One region of the Clostridium sp. LIBA-8841 genome, then DNA from elsewhere that is predicted to be linked to it. Evidence: riboswitches for the same ligand, from Rfam matches in the RefSeq annotation. Region 1 holds a riboswitch; each other region holds the start of a gene.

Region 1 (7,839 bases):
ACAGGTAATTTGATTGGAATGTAAAGTAACTAATATTCATAGATATCAGCGTTACACTTATCACATGTACCGTTATTACGCTTATATTCCTCTTCTGATATTTCAGTTTCGCAAGTGTCACAGGCGAATATTTCGTCTCCTTTATATTCAAAGTTCCTTAGGAATTGCTCATTATTTTCCTCTTCATCATATTGATAATATGATTTTATTTTATTTAACATCTTAATTCCACCTTTCTAAATTTTAGTTTTAATGCTTCGGATTATCATCATATTTTTCACTTAAGTATATCATAAATTTTCATGTTAAAATATTATTTAGTCTTTCGTTACATAATACCCATGTTCTTTACTTATAACCTATTTTCAGAGAGGTATCACATATTAAGATTCATTTAAAACATAGTCTAAATTAAAAATGAAATTGACTAGAGAAAAAGAATTGATTCTGTTACCTTCTAATGTTATATTTTTCTTTTTAATGATTTAATCAAAGGAATTAGTATATAGAATTTGATTTTTTATAATTATAATAGCTATAGATATTATTATGTGTTTAGGAAGAAGGAGGCAGTTTTAAAATAAGTATAAAAACAATTCAATTGGATATTAATAGATTGAAAGCAAATTATTAATCATTTTTAGGACACTCTTTATGTGTTATAATAGGATAACATTTAACATATGAGGGGGGACTAGGTATGCCTTTTACGCTGGCACATCCAGCAGCTGTGCTTTGCTTGAAAAATAAGAGATTTAATTTTACAGCTTTAGTTTTAGGGAGTATGGCACCTGATTTTTTATACTTTTTAAATTTTAGACCTTATGGTAATTTAGGACATGAGATTTTAGGCTTTTTTATATTAAATTTACCCCTATGTATTTTATTAGCTTATTTTTTTCAAAATTTTATAAAGAGCCCATTAATAAGTCATTTACCAAGACCATTTGATGGATGGTATGGATACTTGAGAACAGAACAATTTGGTTTACATTCTTGGAAAGAGGGGCTTGTTTTTATATATTCAGCTTTATTAGGAATGGTAACTCATATAATATGGGATGCTTTTACTCATAAAACAGGTTTTTTTGTTGAACATATTTCTTTTCTTCAAAAAAAGGTGTTAACTTTAGGAGATTATAATGTTTATGGATATAGTTTATTACAACATGGAAGCACTTTAATTGGAATAATTATAGTTTTATGGTTTCTTTATGAAATTAGAGATAATAGAAATAGAATTTTATGGGGGCATAAAAGTTTTAAGGAAAAATTAATTTATGATTTAATAGTGATTTGTGTTACTGTGCTAGTTTTATTTTTAAGTTATGTAGTCTTTAAATATTTCAATATGAGTTATGGAATAGGCAATTTAGTAATAGCAATTATAAATGGAATTTTCATCGGGATTATTATTGCTACATTTAAAAATTAAATTATATATCATTTATTATTAAAAAAGTTAAGTAGATATAAGAACTTTAATCTATTTAACTTTTTATTATTTTATATAAAAATTGAGTATTCAACTAAAAAATAAATTAGATATTTAATTAGTTATTTAATTTTTAATCATAGTAGAGTTCACTTAAAGTTGTGTTAAATGGTATAATATAGCTATTAAAGATCAATTGAAAGGAACGAGAGTATGGATAAAATTCTTTTAATACAAAACATATTAGAAGCATTGGTATTTGTTGTGTCAGCAATTTTTTTTGCAGTTATATATGGATTTATTGATAAAAAATATAAATTATCAGACAAAATTTTTGGAGCTTTTAAAATGAATCCTAAGAGAGAATGGATTGTTCATGTTATTATAGCTCTTATATTGATTGTAGTTGTTTATTACTTAGGAGCCTATGTATTTAAAATATCTGGATTAATAATTATTGGTATAATAGGAGCGATTGCTGGAATTGGTATCTATAATTCAAATAGAAATAATTTTTAAAATTAAATATTACAAGATAGAAGAGCAGAATTAATTTAAAGTCTGTTCTCTTTTATTTTGTATATTAAGATGAAAGTAATAAAAAATACTATTTTTATTCACTTAAGATAAAGTATATATTTAAAAATTTATAGTTAATTATGAATTAATATAAGTAAAATGTTGCAAATGTAAGCTAAAGGAAAATATATTAATAAAATGTTAATAAAAAGCCTCTGCTTTGAGAATTTAAAGAATTTAAGTGTTTGTGAATATATAGAAAGTAAAATATACTTTTACTAAAGATGGAGGTGAGTTTAATGGCTGGTGAACAAAGAATTAGAGATGTTTATATTGAATATCAAAATGGTGGAGAGACTCCTAAATATGAGACACCATTAGCCGCTGGAGCAGATGTTTTTGCAGCTAAAGATATGGTTATAAGACCTTTTGAAAAAGTGGCAATTCCATTAGATTTAAAGTTTGCAATTCCTGATAATATGGAACTTCAAATTAGAGCTAGAAGTGGACTTTCTTTAAGAACAAATCTGAAAATTTCAAACTCAATAGGAACTATTGATGCTGATTCAGTTAGCAATATATCAGTAATTTTAGAGAATAATTATAATATAGCTAATCTTCCTTATGAAATAGCTAATGATATAAGTATATTAGATGACTTAAAAAATAATTATACAGAGGTAAGATTAAGTGAATATTTAGAGTCGAAAGGACATGATTTAAGTTCTTATGAAGAAGAAGGAAAGAGAGCTTATAAAAAGTTATTAAAAACATATATTTATTTAGATAAGAATGGAAATCCATATGGAAGTATATATATAAAAAAAGGAAATAGAATTGCCCAAATGGTTTTAGCTAAATATTATAAGGCTAACTTTATAGAAACTGATGATGTTTCAAAATTCAAAAGTGTAAATAGAGGTGGCGGATTTGGTCACACAGGTTTCTAAATATTTTTGATTAATTTGTAGATAAGATTTAAATTATAATATATTAAAAAGACGGAATATAAGAAAGTTTTAGAATGAGATAACAACTTATTCTAAAGCTTTTTTATTTTATTAATTTTAATTATATTCACAAGAAGTTGAAAATGTTTTCTGTAAGAGGTAGTATAAAATATGAATAAGTTTTAAAACTTTCAAAGGGGTTGAGATTGTGAATAGTTTAAGTGATTTTTCAATGGATTATTTTTCATTACATGGAAAGGTAGCTATGGTTACTGGTGGAAATAAAGGTATAGGACAGGCTATTTCTGTTGCTTTAGCAAAGGCTGGAGCGGATTTGTGTATAGTGGTTCATAGTGAAAAAGATTTAGATGAAACAAGAAAATTAATAGAAAAAGAAAGAAGAAGGGTTGAATTTATTCAAGCTGATTTAGAAGAGAAAACTGATGTTATAAAAGTTATTGAAGAGAGTAAAAAGCTTTTTGGGAAAATAGATATTTTAGTTAATAATGCAGGTACCATAAAAAGAAATAGTTTATTTGAATATACTGATGAAGATTGGCAATTCGTCTTAGATGTTAACTTAAATAGTGTTTATTATTTAAGTAAAGAGATAGCAAAAACTATGGTAAAAAATAGACATGGTAAAATAATAAATATAGCTTCAATGCTTTCATTCCAAGGAGGTAAATATGTTCCAGCTTATACTGCAAGTAAGCATGCAGTAGCAGGACTAACAAAATCCTTTGCTAATGAACTAGCTGAATTTGGAGTAAATGTAAATGCTATTGCACCAGGCTATATAAAAACGGCTAATACAGAAGAATTAACTTTAAATGCTAGTAGAAATTCAGAGATATTATCAAGGATACCAGCAGGTAGATGGGGAGAGCCTTTTGATTTGATGGGAGCTGTAATATTCTTAGCAAGTAGAGCATCAGATTATATGGATGGACATATTTTAGCTGTTGATGGAGGATGGTTAGCTAGATAAGTGACTTGCAAAAAGTTGATGATGAAACCTATAATAAGTTTAAACAATTACTAAATTTTAGTGCATAATTACTTGTTTTTATAAATTTACTTGAAATTATAAAATTTTAATAGTATAATTTAGAAAAAAAGTAAATATTTAATCGTAAGTGCTAGGGGTGCATTTTATATGCTGAGAGGATAATAGCTATCTAACCCTTAAAACCTGATGTAGTTAGTACTACCGTAGGGAAGCATAAACTGTTGTTTATTTATATTTATGCTAAAAATTTGTATAAGTATATCTATATAAGTGTTTATTAAGCTTGCCTTATGGCAAGCTTTTATTTTTTATAAAAAACTAGGATCCTATATTAATTTAACTGCGCAGTTAAAAAATTAAAATAAGGAGAACTAATATGAATTACACAACTCAAATGGATGCTGCTAAAAGAGGCATAATAACAAAGGAAATGCAAGTGGTTGCAGAAAAAGAAGGTATTAATGTTCAAACTTTAATGAATTTAATGGCTGAGGGAAAAGTTGTAATACCAGCTAATAAAAAACATAAGAGCATAAGTGCAGAAGGTGTTGGACAAGGGTTAAGAACTAAAATAAATGTTAATCTAGGAATTTCAAAGGATTATGCCAATATAGAATTAGAGTTAGAAAAGGTTAAAAAAGCCATAGAAATGAATGCAGAATCCATAATGGATTTAAGTAACTATGGTAAAACTTATGATTTTAGGAAAAGACTTGTTGAGATATCTACAGCTATGATAGGAACTGTACCAATGTATGATGTAGTTGGGTTCTATGATAAAGAACTTAAGGATATAACTATTGATGAATTTTTTGAGGTTGTAGAGAAACATGCAAAAGATGGAGTAGATTTTGTTACTATACATGCTGGATTAAATAGAGAAGCAGTTGAAACTTTTAGAAGAAATAAAAGATTGACTAATATAGTTTCTAGAGGAGGATCTCTCCTTTTTGCATGGATGGAATTAAATAATAGAGAAAACCCTTTCTATGAATATTTTGATAGATTATTAGATATATGTGAAAAGTATGATTTAACCTTAAGTTTAGGTGATGCTTGTAGACCTGGTTCAATAGCTGATTCAACTGATGCTATACAAATAAAAGAGTTAATTACTCTTGGAGAGTTGACAAAAAGAGCTTGGGAAAGAAATATTCAAGTAATAATAGAGGGACCTGGGCATATGGCAATGAATGAAATAGAAGCTAATGTTTTATTAGAGAAAAAATTATGCCATGGAGCACCATTTTATGTTTTAGGCCCAATAGTAACTGATATAGCACCAGGGTATGATCATATAACGAGTTCCATAGGAGGAGCTATGGCAGCTTCTTATGGAGCAGATTTTCTTTGCTATGTAACACCAGCAGAACATTTAAGACTTCCTAATTTAGAAGATGTAAGGGAGGGAATAGTTGCTTCAAAGATAGCAGCACATGCGGCAGATATAGCAAAAGGAATCCTAGGAGTAAGAGAGAGGGATAATAAAATGAGTGAGGCTAGGAAAAGATTAGATTGGGATGAGATGTTTTCTTTAGCCATAGACAGTGAAAAAGCAATTAGGTATAGAAAAGAATCGAATCCTGAACATAAAGATAGTTGTACAATGTGTGGGAAAATGTGTTCTATAAGAAATATGAATAAGATTCTAGAGGGAAAAGATATAAATCTTTTAAGAGAAGATTAAAAATATTGGAGATATATTAAAAGGAAGATTATTCTAAACTTTTAATATATCTCTATTTTTATGATTAAATACGAATTATTTTGGAATATAAATGATAAAAAGATGATTAAATATATTAAAAACCGAACGTTTAAATAAATTTAATTATTGACAATACGTATTTATAATGATATTCTCTATTTAACGAATGATTAATATTTAATCATAAATAATGTTCGTGTTTTGAATGGGGGATTAAAATGTCTGGTATTAGAATGGTATTTGTAGAAAAAAAGGCTGGTTTTAATGTTGAAAGTCAGATATTACTTAAAGATTTTAAAGATAACTTAAGAGTCGAAGCTTTAGAGGATATAAGAGTTTTAAATAAGTACATACTAGGAAATATGGAAGAAGAGCAGTATATAAGGACTGTAAATACTATTTTGTCAGAAGCTCCAGTAGATAGAGTTTATGAAGAAAATTTTGAAATAGGACAAGATGAAAATGCTTTTGGTGTTGAATATTTACCAGGACAGTATGATCAAAGAGCTGATTCAGCTTCAGAGTGTATAATGCTTCTTACTGAGGAAGCAAAAGTTCCTGTTAAATCATCAAAAATCATTGTTTTAAAAGGTGATTTAAATGATGAAGAGATAGATAGGATAAAAGCTTATTATATTAATCCTGTTGATTCAAGAGAAGTAGATCCATTATCAAAAGTTTTAGAAGATAACTTAGATGAACCTAAGGGCGTTGAAGTTTTAAATGGATTTTTGAATCTAACTGAGGAGGAACTTAAAAACTTTCATATAGAAAATTCTTTAGCTATGAGTTTAGAAGATTTAAAAATGATAAGAGATTATTTTAAATCAGAAGATAGAAATCCAACAATAACTGAGATTAAAGTTATTGATACTTATTGGTCAGATCATTGTAGACATACAACTTTTGAAACAATAATTAGAGATGTTGAAATAGAAGAAGGTCAATATTCAGAACCTATTAAAAAAGCTTATGAAGATTATAGAAATTCAAGAGCGTATGTTTATGAAGATAAGTTAGAGACTAGAGATATTAAATTAATGGATTTAGCTACTATAGCAATGAAAGAACTAAGAAAAAGAGGAAAACTTGATGACTTAGATGTTTCAGATGAAATAAATGCTTGTTCTATAAACATAGAGATAGAAACAAATAATGGAACTGAAAAATATCTTTTAATGTTTAAAAATGAGACACATAATCACCCAACGGAAATAGAGCCTTTTGGAGGCGCGGCAACTTGTTTAGGAGGAGCTATTAGAGATCCACTTTCAGGAAGAAGTTATGTCTACCAAGCTATGAGAGTTACAGGCGCAGCAGATCCAACAGCTGGAATTGAAGAAACTTTAAAGGGAAAGTTACCTCAAAGAAAAATAACCTTAGGAGCTGCACATGGATATAGTTCATATGGAAATCAAATTGGACTTGCAACAGGACAAGTAGCAGAGATTTATCATCCAAATTATGCTGCTAAGAGAATGGAAGTTGGAGCAGTAATAGCAGCTGCACCAAAAGAGAATGTTGTAAGACTTGAACCTTCAAAGGGAGATATTGTAATACTTCTTGGAGGAAGAACAGGAAGAGATGGTATTGGAGGAGCCACTGGTTCTTCAAAGGAACATACAGAGGAATCAATAAATCAATGTGGAGCAGAGGTTCAAAAGGGGAATGCTCCAACAGAGAGAAAAATTCAGAGACTTTTTAGAAATAAAGAAGTAGCTCAAATGATAAAGAGATGTAATGATTTCGGAGCTGGTGGAGTATCAGTAGCCATTGGAGAATTATGTAGAGGTATTGATATAGATTTAAATAAGGTTCCTAAAAAATATGCGGGACTAGATGGAACAGAACTTGCAATATCAGAATCTCAAGAAAGAATGGCAGTTGTTGTTGAAGCTAAGAATGCCAAGAGATTTATAGAACTTTCAGAAGAAGAAAATCTAGAATCTACAATTGTAGCGGAAGTTACAGATACAGATAGATTGAGAATGATGTGGAAAGACAAAACAATTGTTGATATAAAGAGGACTTTTTTAGATACAAATGGGGCAAAACAAGAGATTTCTTTAAAGGTAAAATCACCAAGTGATTATCCATACGAAGTTAAAAATTGTGATGTTAAAGAAGAATGGTTAAAATCACTAAGAAATTTAAATATTTGTAGTCAAAAAGGATTAATTGAGAGATTTGATTCAACTATAGGCGGAGGAACAGT
Region 2 (7,839 bases), 1.3 Mb from region 1:
CTATATTAGCTATTATAGAATTGAAGTCTATAGGTAATTTTCCAAAAATACCAGTTTGTCTTCTTTCCTCTGTAACAAGAGCAAATCCATTTTGCATAGCCTTAAAAGGTTTACTGTTATCCACCTTTTTACCGTGAAGAATTATGTTACCAGAAGCTACTTCTCTAAGACCAAAAATTGTTTCTAAAGTTTCAGTTCTTTTAGCACCTACAAGACCAGCAATTCCTAAAATTTCTCCCTTTCTAAGTTTGAATGAAACATTATTAAGTTGATTTTTAGTGTCACTAAGATTATTTACTTCTAAAATAGTTTCCTTTGGAGTATGAGTCTTAGCAGGGAATCTATCTGTAAGTTCGCGACCAACCATAAGTTTTATTATTAAGTCCATAGTTAAATTGGAAGCTTTTTCAGTAGAAATCCACTTACCATCTCTCATTATGGTAACTTCATCAGATATTTCTAATATTTCTTCCATCTTATGAGAGATATAGATTATACTTATATCTTGGGCTCTAAGTTTATTTATTATTCTAAATAAATGGCCAACTTCTTTTTCAGTTAGGGAAGAGGTAGGCTCGTCCATTACTATTATTTTTGAGTTATATGAAACTGCCTTAGCGATTTCAACCATTTGCATTTGAGATACAGATAGAGTAGAGACCTTTGCTTTAGGATCTACATCTATATCTAAATCTTTAAAGATCTTTGATGTTTCTTCATACATTTTCTTTTCATCTATAAAAAGCCCTTTTTTAGGGTATCTACCAAGCCAAAGGTTGTCCATAACATTTCTTTCTCTAACTTGATTAAGTTCTTGGTGAACCATTGATACACCATTATCTAAGGCGTGTTTTGAGTTTCTAAATAATATTTTTTTGCCAGAAATAAATATTTCTCCCGCATCAGGATGGTAAATACCAAATAAACATTTCATTAGAGTTGATTTACCAGCACCGTTTTCCCCCATTAAAGCATGAACAGAACCTTTTTTTACTTTTAATGTGACATTGTCTAGTGCTTTAACCCCAGGGAATTCCTTAGAAATATTTTTCATTTCTAACAGGTTTGAAGATTCTTTCATCTTTTTATACCTCCTGTTTTTTATTAAGGGAGACAGAGTTTTTTGTCTCCCTAATTATTGATAGTTATTGTGCAAGAATCTTCATTATTTATAAGAGTCTTCAGCAACGTTTATATTGTCCTTAGTTATACCTACATAAGGAACACGAATTGATTTCTTATTATCAACTTTCCAATCAGTTCCTTCTGTTATATCTTTTCCATCAACTAGATTCATACAAGCATCCATTAAAGCTTGAGCTTGGTTTTTGGCATCGTTTAATACTGTACCTGCCATTTTACCAGCTTTAATTTTATCTAAAGCTTCAGGAATAGCATCAACACCATAGATTGGAACAAATTTTTCTGAAGTTCCATCTAAATAACCTGCTTTTTCAAGAGAAGAAATAGCACCTAAAGCCATTCCATCGTTGTTACAAATTACAACTTCGATATCGTCACCATATTTAGAAACCCAAGCATCCATTTTTTCAGTTGCTTTAGTTGAGTCCCACATAGCTGTATCCATTGCTAATTCTTCAGTTTCTATACCAGCTTCATTTATAGTTTGTATAGAAAATTTAGTACGTGCTTCTGCATCAGGATGTCCTGGTTCTCCTTTTAGCATTACATATTGAATTTTTCCATCTCCGTTTTTATCCCATGAAGGATTAGCTTTCCAACCTTCTGTTATTACTTCCCCTTGAATTATTCCAGACTCCTCAGAAGTTGTACCTACATACCAAGCTTTATCATAGCTTTGCATAGCAGTCTCATCAGGTTCTTTGTTAAAGAATACTACTGGTAAATCATCTGCTTTAGCTTTGTCTATTACAGTAGGAGCTGACTTAGGATCAACTAAGTTTATTGCAAGTATGTTAACTCCTTTAGCTATCATAGTATCTATTTGCTCCATTTGCTTAGCTTGGTTGTTTTGAGAATCATTCATTAATAATTCTGCTTTTCCATCAGCAAGCTTTTCTATATTTCTACGTTGGTATGACATAAAGTTATCTTCGAAGCTGTAGATTGTAGCTCCTATCTTTAAGGAATCGTTTTCTTTGGCTCCATCACTAGATGATCCAGTAGAACCTGAACCTCCACCACAACCAACTAAAGTACCCATAGTTAAAGCTGAAATTAAAATTAATGCTAAACCTTTCTTTTTCATAAAAATCCTCCCTATATTTACCCTAAATTTTTAAAGTTATTGTAATTTAATACAATATTACCATATATAGGAATAAAAGGAAAGAGTTTTTTATGGAAAAAATAATGAAAAAAAGTAATTTTTTTAGTAAATATATTTATTAAATTTATATATTATGTGAAATAAATATTAGAAAATTTTACTAAAAGAATATATAATAGACTTAAGAAAGTTAAGGAGTGATGATGTGGCTACAATTAAAGATATTGCAAAAGGTGCTGGAGTTTCAATAGCTACTGTATCTAGAGTTTTAAACTTAGATGAAACACTTAATGTGTCTGAAGAAACAAGAAAAAAAGTAATGGAAATAGCTGAGGAATTAAATTATTTAACAGTAAAAGAGAGAAAAAATAAAATTAAAAACTATACTATAGGAATAGTCTATTGGTACACAGAAATACAAGAGTTAAATGATCCATATTTTCTTTCAATAAGAATGGCCGTTGAAAAGAAATGTAGTGAAGAAAAAATTAAGTTTAAACCTATAGATTTTCAAAAGATTATTAATGAAGGTACTAAAGAATATACAGATTTAGATGGTATCTTAGCTATTGGAATATTTGGAGAAAAGGAAATAGAATTAATGGAGAAACTATCTAAAAATATAGTTTTTGTAGATTCTTCTCCAGAAGAGTGGAAGTATGATTCTGTTGTGGTGGATTTTAAGTACGGAGTTAAAATAGCTTTAGAATATTTGACTTCTTTAGGTCATAAGAAAATTGGATATTTAGGTGGAGAATCTATTATTCATAATAGCAATGAATCCTTAAGAAAAATAAATTATAGAGAAAAAACTTTTAAGGAATATATGGAAGATATAAAAGGATATAAGGAGGAGTGGGTTTTAAAGGGACGGTTTTTACCTGAGGATGGTTATGAGCTTATGAAAAAAGTTTTAAAAGAAAAGAATTTGCCCACGGCTTTCTTTATTGCAAGTGATCCTATGGCCATAGGAGCTTATAAAGCTATATCTGAGGCTGGACTTAAAATACCAGAGGATATAAGCATAGTTGGCTTTGATGATATATGTACGGCTAAGTTCTTAAATCCTTCACTAACAACCATAAAGGTGTACACAGAATATATGGGGAATGTTGCAGTAGATACACTTTTAGAGAGAATGAGGACAGGAAGAGAGATGTCTAAAAAAATAGTTTTACCTGTTAAGCTTATTGTAAGAGATAGTTGTAGAAAACTTTAAAAAATAATTTAAGTTTTTAACTAAAAGAGACTATATCAGAACTTAAAATAATAGAACTTATAGATTATATGAAGAAGATAGTTATAAATTTTTTAGAAAACTGAGTAATTTTCAGAATATATCCATAAGTTCTACTTTAAGTTAAGTCTGACATAGTCTTTTTTATTTAAATCTAAATTAAGTAAAAATTAGTATTCACCTAAGACAGAATCTATTGTAAAAAATAAAGCTTTAATTTTTTCTAAGTTTTTTATGCAGGCGTTATAACCGGCATTATAAGCTTTTTCTAATTTACAGACATCTTTTTCAAAGCTTTCAATTGATTCTTCTTCAGAAGGTCTGATTATTAATGCTTTTCCATCCCTTTCTAATTCTTCACAAAACTTTACTGTATCATTATATTTAATATGTCTTGTTAAAAAAGAATCCTTTAATTTAGGATATTTACGTCCAACTATTTTAGATGCTAATTTATTACTTTTCCCTAAAGTTTTTTTATAGTTCTTAGGACGAGTAAGAATAATTAAATGCTTTTCGTTCCCATCTTCTAAGGCCTTTTTTATTGGGATTGGATCTAAAAGTCCTCCATCATAATACTCGTTTCCATTGATTTTTATTGATGGGAAAAGTAATGGAATTGCACAGGTGGCTCTTAAGGCCATATATTTTTCATCCTTAATTTTGCCATCTAAGTATTCTGTTTTCCCTGTGTTAGCATTAGTGACTCCAATTAAAACTTTTCCCTTATAATTTGAAAGTGCATTAAAATCATAAGGGAAGAGTTTGTTTGCTAATTCATCAAAGACAAAATCTAAACCAAAAATGCTTCTACATTTAAAAAAGTTAGAAACACCTAAATAGCGTTTGTCATTTCTATATTTTTTTAATATTTCAATATTTCTTCCTTTTTGATTAGAAAAATAGGAAAAACCATTAGTTATTCCTGCTGATACTCCAATGCAATATGGAAAGATTATATTGTTATCAAGAAGAGCATCCATAACCCCTGCACTGAAAATAGGACGTAAAGTTCCTCCTTCTAAAACTAAACTAACCATAAAAATATCCTCCTAAAATTGATATATTTAAAATTATAATCCTTAACTTAAAAAATATCAAAAAAAGACATGTTGAAAAAGAAGAATGAGTATGGTATCATTTGGATTAGAAAATATCATAAAAATAGCTAGGGGGGCCAGTAGTGTCTGGCTGAGATTAGAAATTAAATTTCTTGACCCTTTAACCTGATCTGGTTAATACCAGCGTAGGGAAGCCTGAGACAAGTATATTTTAATTGATTTTAAAGCATATATAGCCTTTGGGCTATATATGCTTTTTTATTTTAAAAAAGGAGAGAAAAATATGACTAAATTATTTAATGCATTAACGATTGCAGGATCTGATAGTTCTGGAGGAGCGGGAATACAGGCTGATATAAAATCATTCTCTGCCAATGGAGTATATGGAATGAGCATAATAACTGCCATAACTGCTCAAAGTACTCAAGGAGTTTTTGGAATAATGGATGTTACTCCTGAAATTATAGAAAAACAAATAGATGTTATTTTTGATGATATAGAAGTTGATGCTATAAAGATAGGTATGGTGTCTAAGATTGAATCAATAGAAGCAATAAGTAATGCTTTAGGAAGAGTAGAAAACTTGCCACAAATAGTTTTAGACCCTGTTATGATTTCAAAAAGTGGATTTAAGCTTTTATCAGATGATGCAAAAAATACTTTAATAGATAAATTAATACCACTAGCTACTTTAATAACTCCAAATTTACCAGAAGCGGAAGAGTTATTAGGTAGAGAAATAATTACAATAGAAGATATGAAAAAGGCTGCTATTGATATTAAAAAAATGGGAGCTAAAAATGTCTTAATTAAAGGAGGACATTTAGAGGGAGAAGCTACAGATCTTCTGTATGATGGCGAAAACTTTATTCTTTTTGAACAAGATAGAATAAATACAAAACATACTCATGGAACAGGATGTACTTTATCATCAGCTATTACAGCTAATTTATCAAAGGGAATGAATATACCTGATGCAGTTAAAAGTGGAAAAGAATATATTACAGGAGCTATAAAAAATGGCTTTAAACTTGGAAAAGGTGTTGGGCCAACACATCATTTCTATAAATTTTATTAGGAGGAATAATAATGGGAATTTTAAAAAGAGAAAATCCTTTAATACACATGATAACAAACTACGTTACAGTTAATGACTTAGCTCAAGTAACTATTAACTATGGTGGATTGCCTCTTATGGCTACACATCATGAGGAGCTAGAAGAAATAACAGGAATGGCTAATGGATTATTAGTTAATATAGGAACTTTAGAACCTTATCAAATGGAATCATCAATGACTTCTATGAGAATAGCAAGAGAAAAAGGAATTCCTTCTGTTTTAGATCCAGTAGGTGTACAAGCTTCTAAGCTTAGAAAAGATTTTGCAAAAAGGTTGATATTAGAGGGAGAACCTTCACTTGTAAAGGGAAATTTAGCTGAAATAAAAACTCTTATAGGAGAAACATCAAAGTCAATAGGAATAGATTCTTTTAATGATACCTTAAGTGAAAATACAAAAAATAAAATAAAAGAATATGCAAAGGAAAGAAATTTAATAATAGTTGTTTCTGGTGTATGTGATTTCATAACTAATGGGAAGGATGGAGCCATTGTTAAAAATGGAACTTATAAAATGAGCAAAATAACAGGAACAGGATGTATGCTAGGAGCCTTATTAACCATAGCTTTAAGTTTTTATGATGATAAAGCTTTAAGATTTAAAGAAGTTGTTAAAGCAGTAGCAGCATGGGGGATATGCGGAGAAATAGCTGAGGAAAGATTAGGAGAAAAAGAGGGGATAATGACTTTTAAACATAATCTTCTAGATGAGCTTTCAATGATTAGTGATGAAGTAATAAAAGAAAGAGAGAAGGTTTATTATGAGTAATTCATACTGTAAAAAATTATACTTAGTAACTGACTATAGGATTCCTTTTAATGAACTTTTAGAAAAGACTAAGGAAGCCTTAATTGGAGGAGTATCTATTGTTCAATATAGAGCGAAGAATAAAGACACTAAGGAAATGTGTAAAGAAGCTAAGGCTTTAAAAAAACTTTGCAATGACTTTGGAGCAATTTTTTTAGTAAATGATAGAATTGATGTGGCATTAGCAGTAAAAGCTCATGGTGTTCATATAGGACAAGATGATATGGATGTGTCTATAGCAAGAGAAATAATGCCAAAGGATGCTATTATAGGTGTTACAGTTCACAATAAAGAAGAGGCCTTAAAAGCAATAGAAGATGGAGCTGATAACTTAGGAGTTGGGGCTTTATTTTCAACCAATAGCAAAGATGATGCAATCTTAATGACATTAGAAACTTTAAGAGAAATAAGAGAAGTTTCTTCTATACCTCTATATGGTATTGGAGGTATAACTCCTTATAATTTAAGTCAGGATATTTTAGAGAATTTAGAAGGGGTTGCAGTTATATCAGCATTATTAAATAGCGAAGATATAATTGAGAAGAGCAAAGAGTTTTTAAAGGTGCTTAGTAGATAGGAAAACTTGAATATTAAAATAAAAATATGAAATAATCAAAAGAGGTTCTTTAATTTTAGAGCCTCTTTTTCTTGAGTTTTATTTTAGGTGAATGTTGATTTTTGTTTAGAGTTTATTTTATAGTATAATATTCATAATTAAGAATTTATTTTGATGGTAAAATTTAATCTAATAAGTTAGATTTAGTAAGGATTTTAGGAAAAAAATGAGAAAAGCATTTGAAATATTAAATAATATTTTTGGATATAAAGAGTTTAGAAAAGGGCAACAAGAAGTAATTGAGAAGATTTTAAGTGGGATGGATGTATTTTGTATATTACCTACTGGAGGTGGAAAATCTTTATGCTATGAAATACCTGCTTATATTTTGAGTGGAGTAACTTTAGTTGTTTCTCCATTAATATCCCTAATGAAGGATCAAGTTGATAATTTAAATTCTTTAGGGATTAAGGCAGCATATATAAGTGGTGGAAATGATTTTGAAGAAGTTAAAAGGATAATGGGAAGTTTTATAAAAGGTGAAATAAAACTTCTTTATGTTTCACCAGAGCGTTTAGAAAATAAGTATTTTTTAGAAAATATAGAAAAAGCTAATATTATTCAAGTAGTAGTAGATGAGGCACATTGTGTTTCAATGTGGGGGCATGATTTTAGAAAAAGTTATAGCAAAATAAAACCCTTTATAAATAAATTAAGAAAAAGGCCAATTGTTACAGCATTTACAGCAACAGCAACAGAAATGGTTATGAAAGATTCCATAGAACTATTAGGTCTTAAAGACCCTTTT
Region 3 (7,839 bases), 1.7 Mb from region 1:
TCCACACCCCATAGCTCTTGCTATTCTAGCTATTCTAATAGCCTCCTCTGCATTAGTAGCTCCAGAAGTATTAGGTAATAATATTACATCCTTTGGTATGTTTTGAAGAATATCCTCTTCCTTATTATCTAGATCCACTCTTCTTAATGCTAAAGTTATAACTTGAGATCCACTTCCCTCTAATACATCTTTTATTATCTCATTTGAAGGATATTTACCACTTCCAACAAAAAGTCTATTTTTTATTTCTACTCCACCTATTATTAACTTGTCCATAAAAATTCCCCTTTTCTACTCTTTTTTGTAAATTTTTCAAAATCATATATGAAATTGTTAGTTAATAAAACTTATAATTATCACTAAATATATTTATAAACTCTTTTTAATTGGTTCTGTTTTAGACTAATGTTGATTTCTAGAAATCAAACTTCACTTAAAATATAACCTTTTAGTTTAGTCTTTCTTAACAAATTCTATTTTATTAACAGCTATATCTATAACTAAATTAGCCATATGATTTGCACATATAGAAACTCTAGGAGCCATTAGTCCACATCCCTCTTTAGCTTCATTTACTAAATCTCCACAAATATAAAATTTATCTGTTATCTTCTTTGTTTTTATTAAGTTTGAATCATAAAAACCTGCCATTCCTGAAGATGAAATTAAGTATTTTTCTTTCATATTACTTAAAACATAGTTTGCTAATAAAGCTTTATAATCTGGATTATCAAAGGCCTCTATTATTATGTCAGCTTCTTTTAAAATCTCCATATTATCCTCAGAAAGTTTAATATTTAAATCTTCTATTTTTATAAAAGGATTTATTCTCATTAAATTTCTTTTTAATGCAGACACCTTAAACTCTCCAATATCGTCAATATAATATTGCTGTCTATTTAGATTAGAAGGTTCTACTATATCAAAATCTACTAATCTTATATTTCCAACACCTAGTCTTGCTAGAGAAATAGCAATGTTAGATCCAAGCCCCCCACATCCAGCTATTAAAACCTTAAGTTTTTTAAGTTTTTCATGAATACCTGGTGTATGTCTTGAGACCATTAATTCTTCTAATTCCTCTTTCTTAGGCTTAATTCCTTTTTTAATAAAAACAACTCTATCTCCATCTTTTAACTCTTTATCTTCTCCAAGTGGAAATCCATTTAAAACTATAACATCAGCATCATTTAATTCTTTATCCCTTAAAGAATAGACTGTACAATTTTCTTCAACCTCTTTCCACTTTTCATTAATCTTTATCTTCATAAAGGCTCCTTATATCTTTTTCTCTTTTTTCTCTCTTTTACTTTCAACCAACTTTTATTTTCTTAAACTTCTTAAATTCTTATTAATCAACCTCCACCAACAAATGCAATAATCTCAATTATATCTTCATGATTTAATAAAATCTCATCATAACTACAAGAGTTAATTATCTCTTTGTTAAGTTCCACAACCACTCTATTTCTATTTACATTTAAACTTTCTAATAAATCAGAAACTGTATTAAGGTTTTCTTTATTTAATTTCTTTCCATTAACAATCATATCTTCACCTCTTTCCCTTTAAATACCGCTTTATACCAACAAAAAAAGGTTTAGCAATATTGCTAAACCTTTTAAAATATATTTTCTAATTAATCATAATAATATTTTCTAATATGAAAAATCACAACTTAAAATATACTTCCCTACGTTGGTATTAACCAAATCAGGTTATTAGAGTTAGGATATTAAATCCCTCTCAGCCTTTTACAGCACCCCTAGCAATATCTTAAAATTTATTTGTTTTATTCATCATAACTCAAAAAACATTTTTTATCAATTAGTTTTTTCCACGCTTTCCATTTTTTTATTTTTCATATTTATTAATTGCTTATTTAACATAAGTGTTAAAATTAATCCAACTAAAGCTATCATAGCACATGTTAAGAATAATTTAGTATATCCTGTATTCATTACTTGTTGGAATGTAGTTTCTATAGCATTTTTAGCCCCATCTAAGCTTTGCATATATGATTTTTGAATCATATCTATATTTACATGAGGATTATTAGCAAACTTGTCACCTAATGATGCAAATTGTGATTGCACCATATCCTTTATAATGCTGAATATATTAGTAACACTTGCATTTCCCATTGAATTTGCAACGTGTGAAGATCCTCCACCATTTGCCATAATATTTGACATTCCATCTACATGAGGCATAACTTTTTGTAATGCATCTGGTACTCTTCTTCCAGCATCTGATATAAAGTTAATAAGTATGTTTGGTGATACTGCAATACCTATAGATTTAACTAATGATACTGCTGATTGTCCAACTGTAGCTTCATTATCAGGTACTAAGCTAAGCATTAAGTAGTTTATTGGTGTTCCCATAGAAAATCCTAAACCAAATCCCATAATAGCTAATCCTATTATTAAGTTAACCATACTTGGATGTTTAGTTGTTATATACCCTTGATAAAGGTTTCCTATTATAACTAAACTCATACCTATTATTAATACCTTTTTAACACCTATTTTATCAATAAATTTACCACCTAAAGGTGCTGCTATACCTACAAATACTGCAAATATTGTAACTATATATCCACCACTACCCATAGGTGTTCTTAATATATTTTCACTAAATTGAGGAATGAATACTGTTGCCATTAATCCACATCCTACAACGAAACTTAATATTAAAGTTATCGCTATTTCCTTATTAGTAAAGTAGGATAAGTTTATTACTGGATCTTCTGCTTTCTTTTCTACCCAAACTAATACAGGAATTGATATTACAAATATTAAAAGATATGGCCAAACATCTAATGATTTTATTGAGTCCATAAAATCGTAGAATTTTAAGTTTGTAGCTCCATACATTAAAGATAAAATTAATACAGTTAATACTCCTGAACCTAATATATCTAACTTCTTAACTCCTTGTGCAGAAGTATTCTCTTCTAATTTAGTTGCTAAAAGTAATATTATTATACTTATTGGAACATTTACTAAGAATAAAAATCCCCAGTTTTTATCACCAAAAATAGAAAGTATTCCTGAACCTAAAGTTGGTCCAATTACTGTTGCGATTCCATATACTCCACCAATCATTCCTAAAGCTGAACCTCTTTTTTCAACTGGGAATGATGTTCCTATATAAGCTGTAGCTATTGGCATTATTCCACCACCACCTATAGCTTCTATTACTCTTGCACATAATAAGAATCCATAACTATTTACATAATCTGATACTCCACATAATAAAGAACCTAGTCCAAATAAAGTTATTGAGACCATGTACACTTTTTTTCTTCCGAACTTATCAGAAAGTTTTCCCATGATAGGCATTGATACTGCATATGCTAAGGTATATATTGTTATAACCCAAACACTGGCATCCTGTGAAACCTTTAATCCATCAGCTATTATATCTCTTGCTGGTGATACAATTCCTGAATCAATAGCCCCCATGAATATTCCTAGTAAGAAGACAGCCATAGTGATTCCAACTGATTTCTTTTTCATAATCGTCACCCTTTCTTAAACTATAAACTTGTCCTTACTATGCCTTTTATTAATATTATTTTTTAAATATTATTAATAAAAAACACAGTGAACTACGTTCATATTACTCCTTAAAGTTTATAAAATCAAAGAGTAAATTTCCCCAAATTCTTCTAAAATCCCAAACAAACAGTTATATTCCTTAACTTTATTAATAATTAATTAATATTTTGTTCATATATAATTTTAAAATAAAGCTACCTTAATTATTCATCAAGGTAGCTTTCTATTATTTCATTTGTTCAATATTTTCTTTTAATTTTCTTATTTCTTCATCTTTTTCTCTTAACTTACTTTCATAGTAATTATCCTTATTATCTAAACTATTATTCAACATATTGATTAATGAAGCCATTTCATCTGCACTTCCTACAATTCTATTAAAAAGCAATAGATTTGATTTTAATATTTCAGGTATTTCATTATGAGAATATCTAAGCCTATGGTCAATTTCCCCATATCCCTCTTCAAAAATAGTTCTTACTTGAATCTCTGCAATAACCTTTTGATTTGTTGGATAACACTCCACAAGATAATGAACAGACCTATACCCTGATTGTCTTGATATAACTTCAATACCTAAATTATCAAATATAGTTCTGTCATCTCCATCTCTTATATTAGCTGTTATTTCAATTACATTCCATGTCTTTATTATAAAATCATGTATTGCCTTCCATTGATCTTTAAATATATGTAATACCCTTATACCTATCAAATCAGTTATTTCATTTTTATAATTTTCAACATTAAAATAAAAATGTTCACCATATTTTTCTTTTCTATCTTCTGTTTTTCTTATTATTTTTTCAATTAATCTTTCCGGATTTTTTATTCTTGATTTTACAGAATGAACATTTTCATTTGAACGTAATATATTCGCTATGAAATCTGCTTGATTCTCATAAGACTCTTCATATTTCACAAAGTCATAAAATATTTTTTGTAAATCTTCAAAATTAATATCATTCTTTTCTATGTATTCTTCTACATGAGGATATTTTTGGAGAAAACTTTCTTTATTTAAACTTCTCATAATTACCTCCCCTTATTTTAATTTAGTACTATATATTAAATCTCAATAATCCTTACTTTTTTATTAATTTCTTTAAATCTTCTAACCCCAAGGCTATTTCTTCCTTAGAAAAATTATATTGTTTAAGCTCTTCATCACTCTTTTTATCTAATAAGCTATACATCTTCTCTCCTATTTCATAAACTTCCATAGAAGGATTTTTCTCAGCCTCTCTAAAAAGCATATCTTCTGCTTCATCAATTTTTCCCTTAGATATTAATCCTCTTAAAGTTATCCAAAATATATCATCTTTTGAATAAGTATCAGCCAAAAGAAAATCATTTTCTCCATCTTTATTTAATAAAAATCCCATTTTAACACCTACTTTTCTATTTAAATATCTCTAAATATTCTTCATACCCTTTTTCTTTTAGTTCTTCCTTTGGAATAAATTTTAGTGAGGCTGAATTTATACAATATCTTAATCCACCTAACTCTTCTGGTCCATCACAAAATACATGTCCTAGATGAGAATCGCCTAATCTACTTCTAACTTCTGTTCTAATCATTCCATAGCTTTTATCTATCTTTTCCTTTATTATACTTCTATCTATTGGTTTTGAAAAAGCAGGCCATCCACATGAAGAAAAGAACTTGTCCTTAGAAGTGAATAAGGGTTCTCCAGTTGCTACATCAACATATATTCCTTCTCTATCAAAATCCCAATATTCATTTGTAAAAGGTCTTTCGGTTCCATTTTCTTGAGTAACATAGTACTCCTCATCTTTTAAAAGCTTCTTTAGTTCTTCTTTTTCTTTCTTTGCATATTTCAAAATAATCACTCCATTTAAAAATTTAATTTCATTACTTAAATTTTTTCAAGATAATTTTTTATAACTTTAATTATTAGTTCTAAGGCTCTAATACTTTCTAATACATTTCCTTTTATACACAGAGAATGTCCTGCATCTTCTATTTCTAAAACATTAAACTTTTCTTCTTTTATTTTCTCCAAATTATCTGAAGATATTAAAGCATCCTTAGTACCTGTTATTATTAAACTTTCTTTGTTTATGTTATCCTTAAAAGTTTCATTTATAGGAGTTAAATAAATATTTTTAACCTCTATATTATAAACCTTTTTAATTTCCTCACCTATTTTATTTTGTAATACTGTACCTAAACTTTTTCCTATAATAACTATATTTTTATATTTTCCTGTTCTAAATTCCAAAGCACTAAAAACAACATCTAAGCTTTCCAAGAATAATTCTCTAATGTCCTCTTCATCATGTCTATTGAAAGTTTCCCTACTAACTTGAAATCCATATTCTATTCCTAAACAATCATAATTTAAGTCTAGAACTAATTGTTTTGAATAATCCAGTATTGCTTTATCCAAGGTATATCCTAATCCAGGTAATAAGATAACCAAAGTTTCACTTTCATTGCAAATTAATTTATTATTGGTTCTACATTTCCACATAGATTGTTTCTCTATATTAAAACTCTTCACTTTTCGCACCTTCTTTTTAAATTCTATTATATAATTATATACGAAATTTTTTCAAGAAAGAAAAATGATGTTTTATTAAGTAAAACCTTAATAAAACATCACTCTCTTCTATTAAATGTCCTTTATTGAATTTTCCATTTCTGTTAACATTACATCTGTTGATTGTAATCCTGGCCCACCTAAGTACCAAGCCTTCGTATCTAAATAAACTATTTTCCCATTTTTATATGCATCTGTTCTTTGTACTAATTCATTTTCAATTATACCCTTAGCAGGTTCTTGCTTGCTACTTGCTACTATGCCCTTATCTATTACAAATAAATATCCAGGATTAATATTTGCTATATATTCATTAGAAACTGTTTGTCCATGATTTTCAGTTGTTATATTTTCATCTGCTTCCTTAAAGCCAAATTCTTTGTGAATAGTACTAAATCTTGAATCTTTACCAAAAGCACTTATTTCGCCATCATAAACCATTGTAATTAAAGCTTTTTCATCCATATTAGAAGTTTTTGCATTTATATTTTCTATTCTAGTATTTATATCTTTTATTTTATTATCCACAAAATCTTCCATACCGAAAACTATACCTAATGTCTTTGCATTATTTTCTAATGACTCAAAATGATTATTACCATTTCCCCCTAAAAATAATGTAGGTGCTATTTTAGATAGCTCATCATAATGTTTTTCTTGTCTTCCTTCTATTATTATAAGATCTGGTTTTAATTCATTTATAGTTTCCATATTAAACTCTTTTAAAGAACCTAAATCTTTATAATTATCACCCTTATACTCATCTAAGTATTCTGGTAAACTACCTTTAGGTAATCCTACAACTGTGCTTTCCTTATCCATTTCGTCAATTATATCTAATGATGAATAATCTAAAACAACTACTTTTTCTGGGTTTTTAGGTACTTCAATTTCCCCTTTTCTATCTGATACCTTCACCATTTCCTTTGCAGCCAATGCCGTGTTTTTGTCCTTCTCTCCTCCAAAAAGAGCAAAGCCTCCTGCCACTAAGGCTATACTTATCCCTACTATAGCTAAAACCTTTTTATTCATATATATATCCTCCTAAATTTTATTTTATTAAAAATAAACACATAATTTATTTCCATTGAAATTTTTAATTTCAAAATCTATTTCATATATATCCTCTAAGAATTCTTTGCTAATTATCTTAGATGTATCATCATTTCTAGCAATTTTACCATCTTTTAATACCACTATATTATCTGAATAGAATGATGCAAAATTTATATCATGCATAACTATTACTACTGTTTTGTTCAAATCATTTACTAATCCTCTTAAAACCTTCATCATCTTAACTGAATGTTTCATATCTAAGTTATTTAATGGCTCATCTAGCAAAATATACTCAGTATTTTGGGCTATTACCATTGCTATATATGCTCTTTGTCTTTGTCCACCTGAAAGCTCGTCTAAATATCTGTTTTCTATATCTTTAAGTTGCATATACTCTATTGCATTATCAATATGTTTCTCGTCTTCTTTAGTAAGCCTTCCTTCATTGTGAGGGAATCTTCCAAAACTAACTAACTCTCTAATGGTAAGCCTAACATTTATGTTATTAGATTGTCTTAGTATTGCTATTTTCTTTGCTAGTTCTTTATCATTCCACTTTTCTAAAGGAACCCCATCAATGATGACTTCACCCTTATCTTTACTCATGATTCTAGAAATCATAGATAAAACAGTACTTTTACCTGCTC

Evidence for each region. Region 1 has a riboswitch for thiamine pyrophosphate ahead of thiC (phosphomethylpyrimidine synthase ThiC). Riboswitches for the same ligand answer to the same signal wherever they lie in the genome.
Region 2: it holds a riboswitch for thiamine pyrophosphate, as region 1 does, so the genes downstream of both, thiD (bifunctional hydroxymethylpyrimidine kinase/phosphomethylpyrimidine kinase) here and thiC (phosphomethylpyrimidine synthase ThiC) in region 1, are expected to answer to the same signal.
Region 3: it holds a riboswitch for thiamine pyrophosphate, as region 1 does, so the genes downstream of both, thiS (sulfur carrier protein ThiS) here and thiC (phosphomethylpyrimidine synthase ThiC) in region 1, are expected to answer to the same signal.

The regions. Positions count from the first base shown of each region.
Region 1 is NZ_CM173488.1:975,373-983,211, forward strand. Features, by position in the region: gene AC2A4K_RS04135 (hypothetical protein) at 30-221, opposite strand; gene AC2A4K_RS04140 (DUF4184 family protein) at 701-1,435, shown strand; gene AC2A4K_RS04145 (hypothetical protein) at 1,649-1,954, shown strand; gene AC2A4K_RS04150 (dUTP diphosphatase) at 2,254-2,904, shown strand; gene kduD (2-dehydro-3-deoxy-D-gluconate 5-dehydrogenase KduD) at 3,110-3,895, shown strand; TPP riboswitch at 4,039-4,143, shown strand; gene thiC (phosphomethylpyrimidine synthase ThiC) at 4,293-5,603, shown strand; gene AC2A4K_RS04165 (phosphoribosylformylglycinamidine synthase) at 5,843-7,839, shown strand, end outside.
Region 2 is NZ_CM173488.1:2,285,338-2,293,176, reverse strand. Features, by position in the region: gene mglA (galactose/methyl galactoside ABC transporter ATP-binding protein MglA) at 1-1,081, opposite strand, end outside; gene mglB (galactose/glucose ABC transporter substrate-binding protein MglB) at 1,166-2,230, opposite strand; gene AC2A4K_RS09915 (LacI family DNA-binding transcriptional regulator) at 2,457-3,470, shown strand; gene AC2A4K_RS09910 (patatin-like phospholipase family protein) at 3,659-4,528, opposite strand; TPP riboswitch at 4,649-4,758, shown strand; gene thiD (bifunctional hydroxymethylpyrimidine kinase/phosphomethylpyrimidine kinase) at 4,833-5,627, shown strand; gene thiM (hydroxyethylthiazole kinase) at 5,639-6,436, shown strand; gene thiE (thiamine phosphate synthase) at 6,429-7,052, shown strand; gene recQ (DNA helicase RecQ) at 7,258-7,839, shown strand, end outside.
Region 3 is NZ_CM173488.1:2,634,397-2,642,235, forward strand. Features, by position in the region: gene AC2A4K_RS11355 (thiazole synthase) at 1-276, opposite strand, end outside; gene thiF (sulfur carrier protein ThiS adenylyltransferase ThiF) at 454-1,269, opposite strand; gene thiS (sulfur carrier protein ThiS) at 1,356-1,550, opposite strand; TPP riboswitch at 1,674-1,777, opposite strand; gene AC2A4K_RS11370 (MFS transporter) at 1,824-3,524, opposite strand; gene AC2A4K_RS11375 (RelA/SpoT domain-containing protein) at 3,793-4,599, opposite strand; gene AC2A4K_RS11380 (DUF6483 family protein) at 4,652-4,951, opposite strand; gene msrB (peptide-methionine (R)-S-oxide reductase MsrB) at 4,968-5,411, opposite strand; gene AC2A4K_RS11390 (alpha/beta hydrolase family protein) at 5,447-6,094, opposite strand; gene AC2A4K_RS11395 (siderophore ABC transporter substrate-binding protein) at 6,206-7,165, opposite strand; gene AC2A4K_RS11400 (iron ABC transporter ATP-binding protein) at 7,193-7,839, opposite strand, start outside.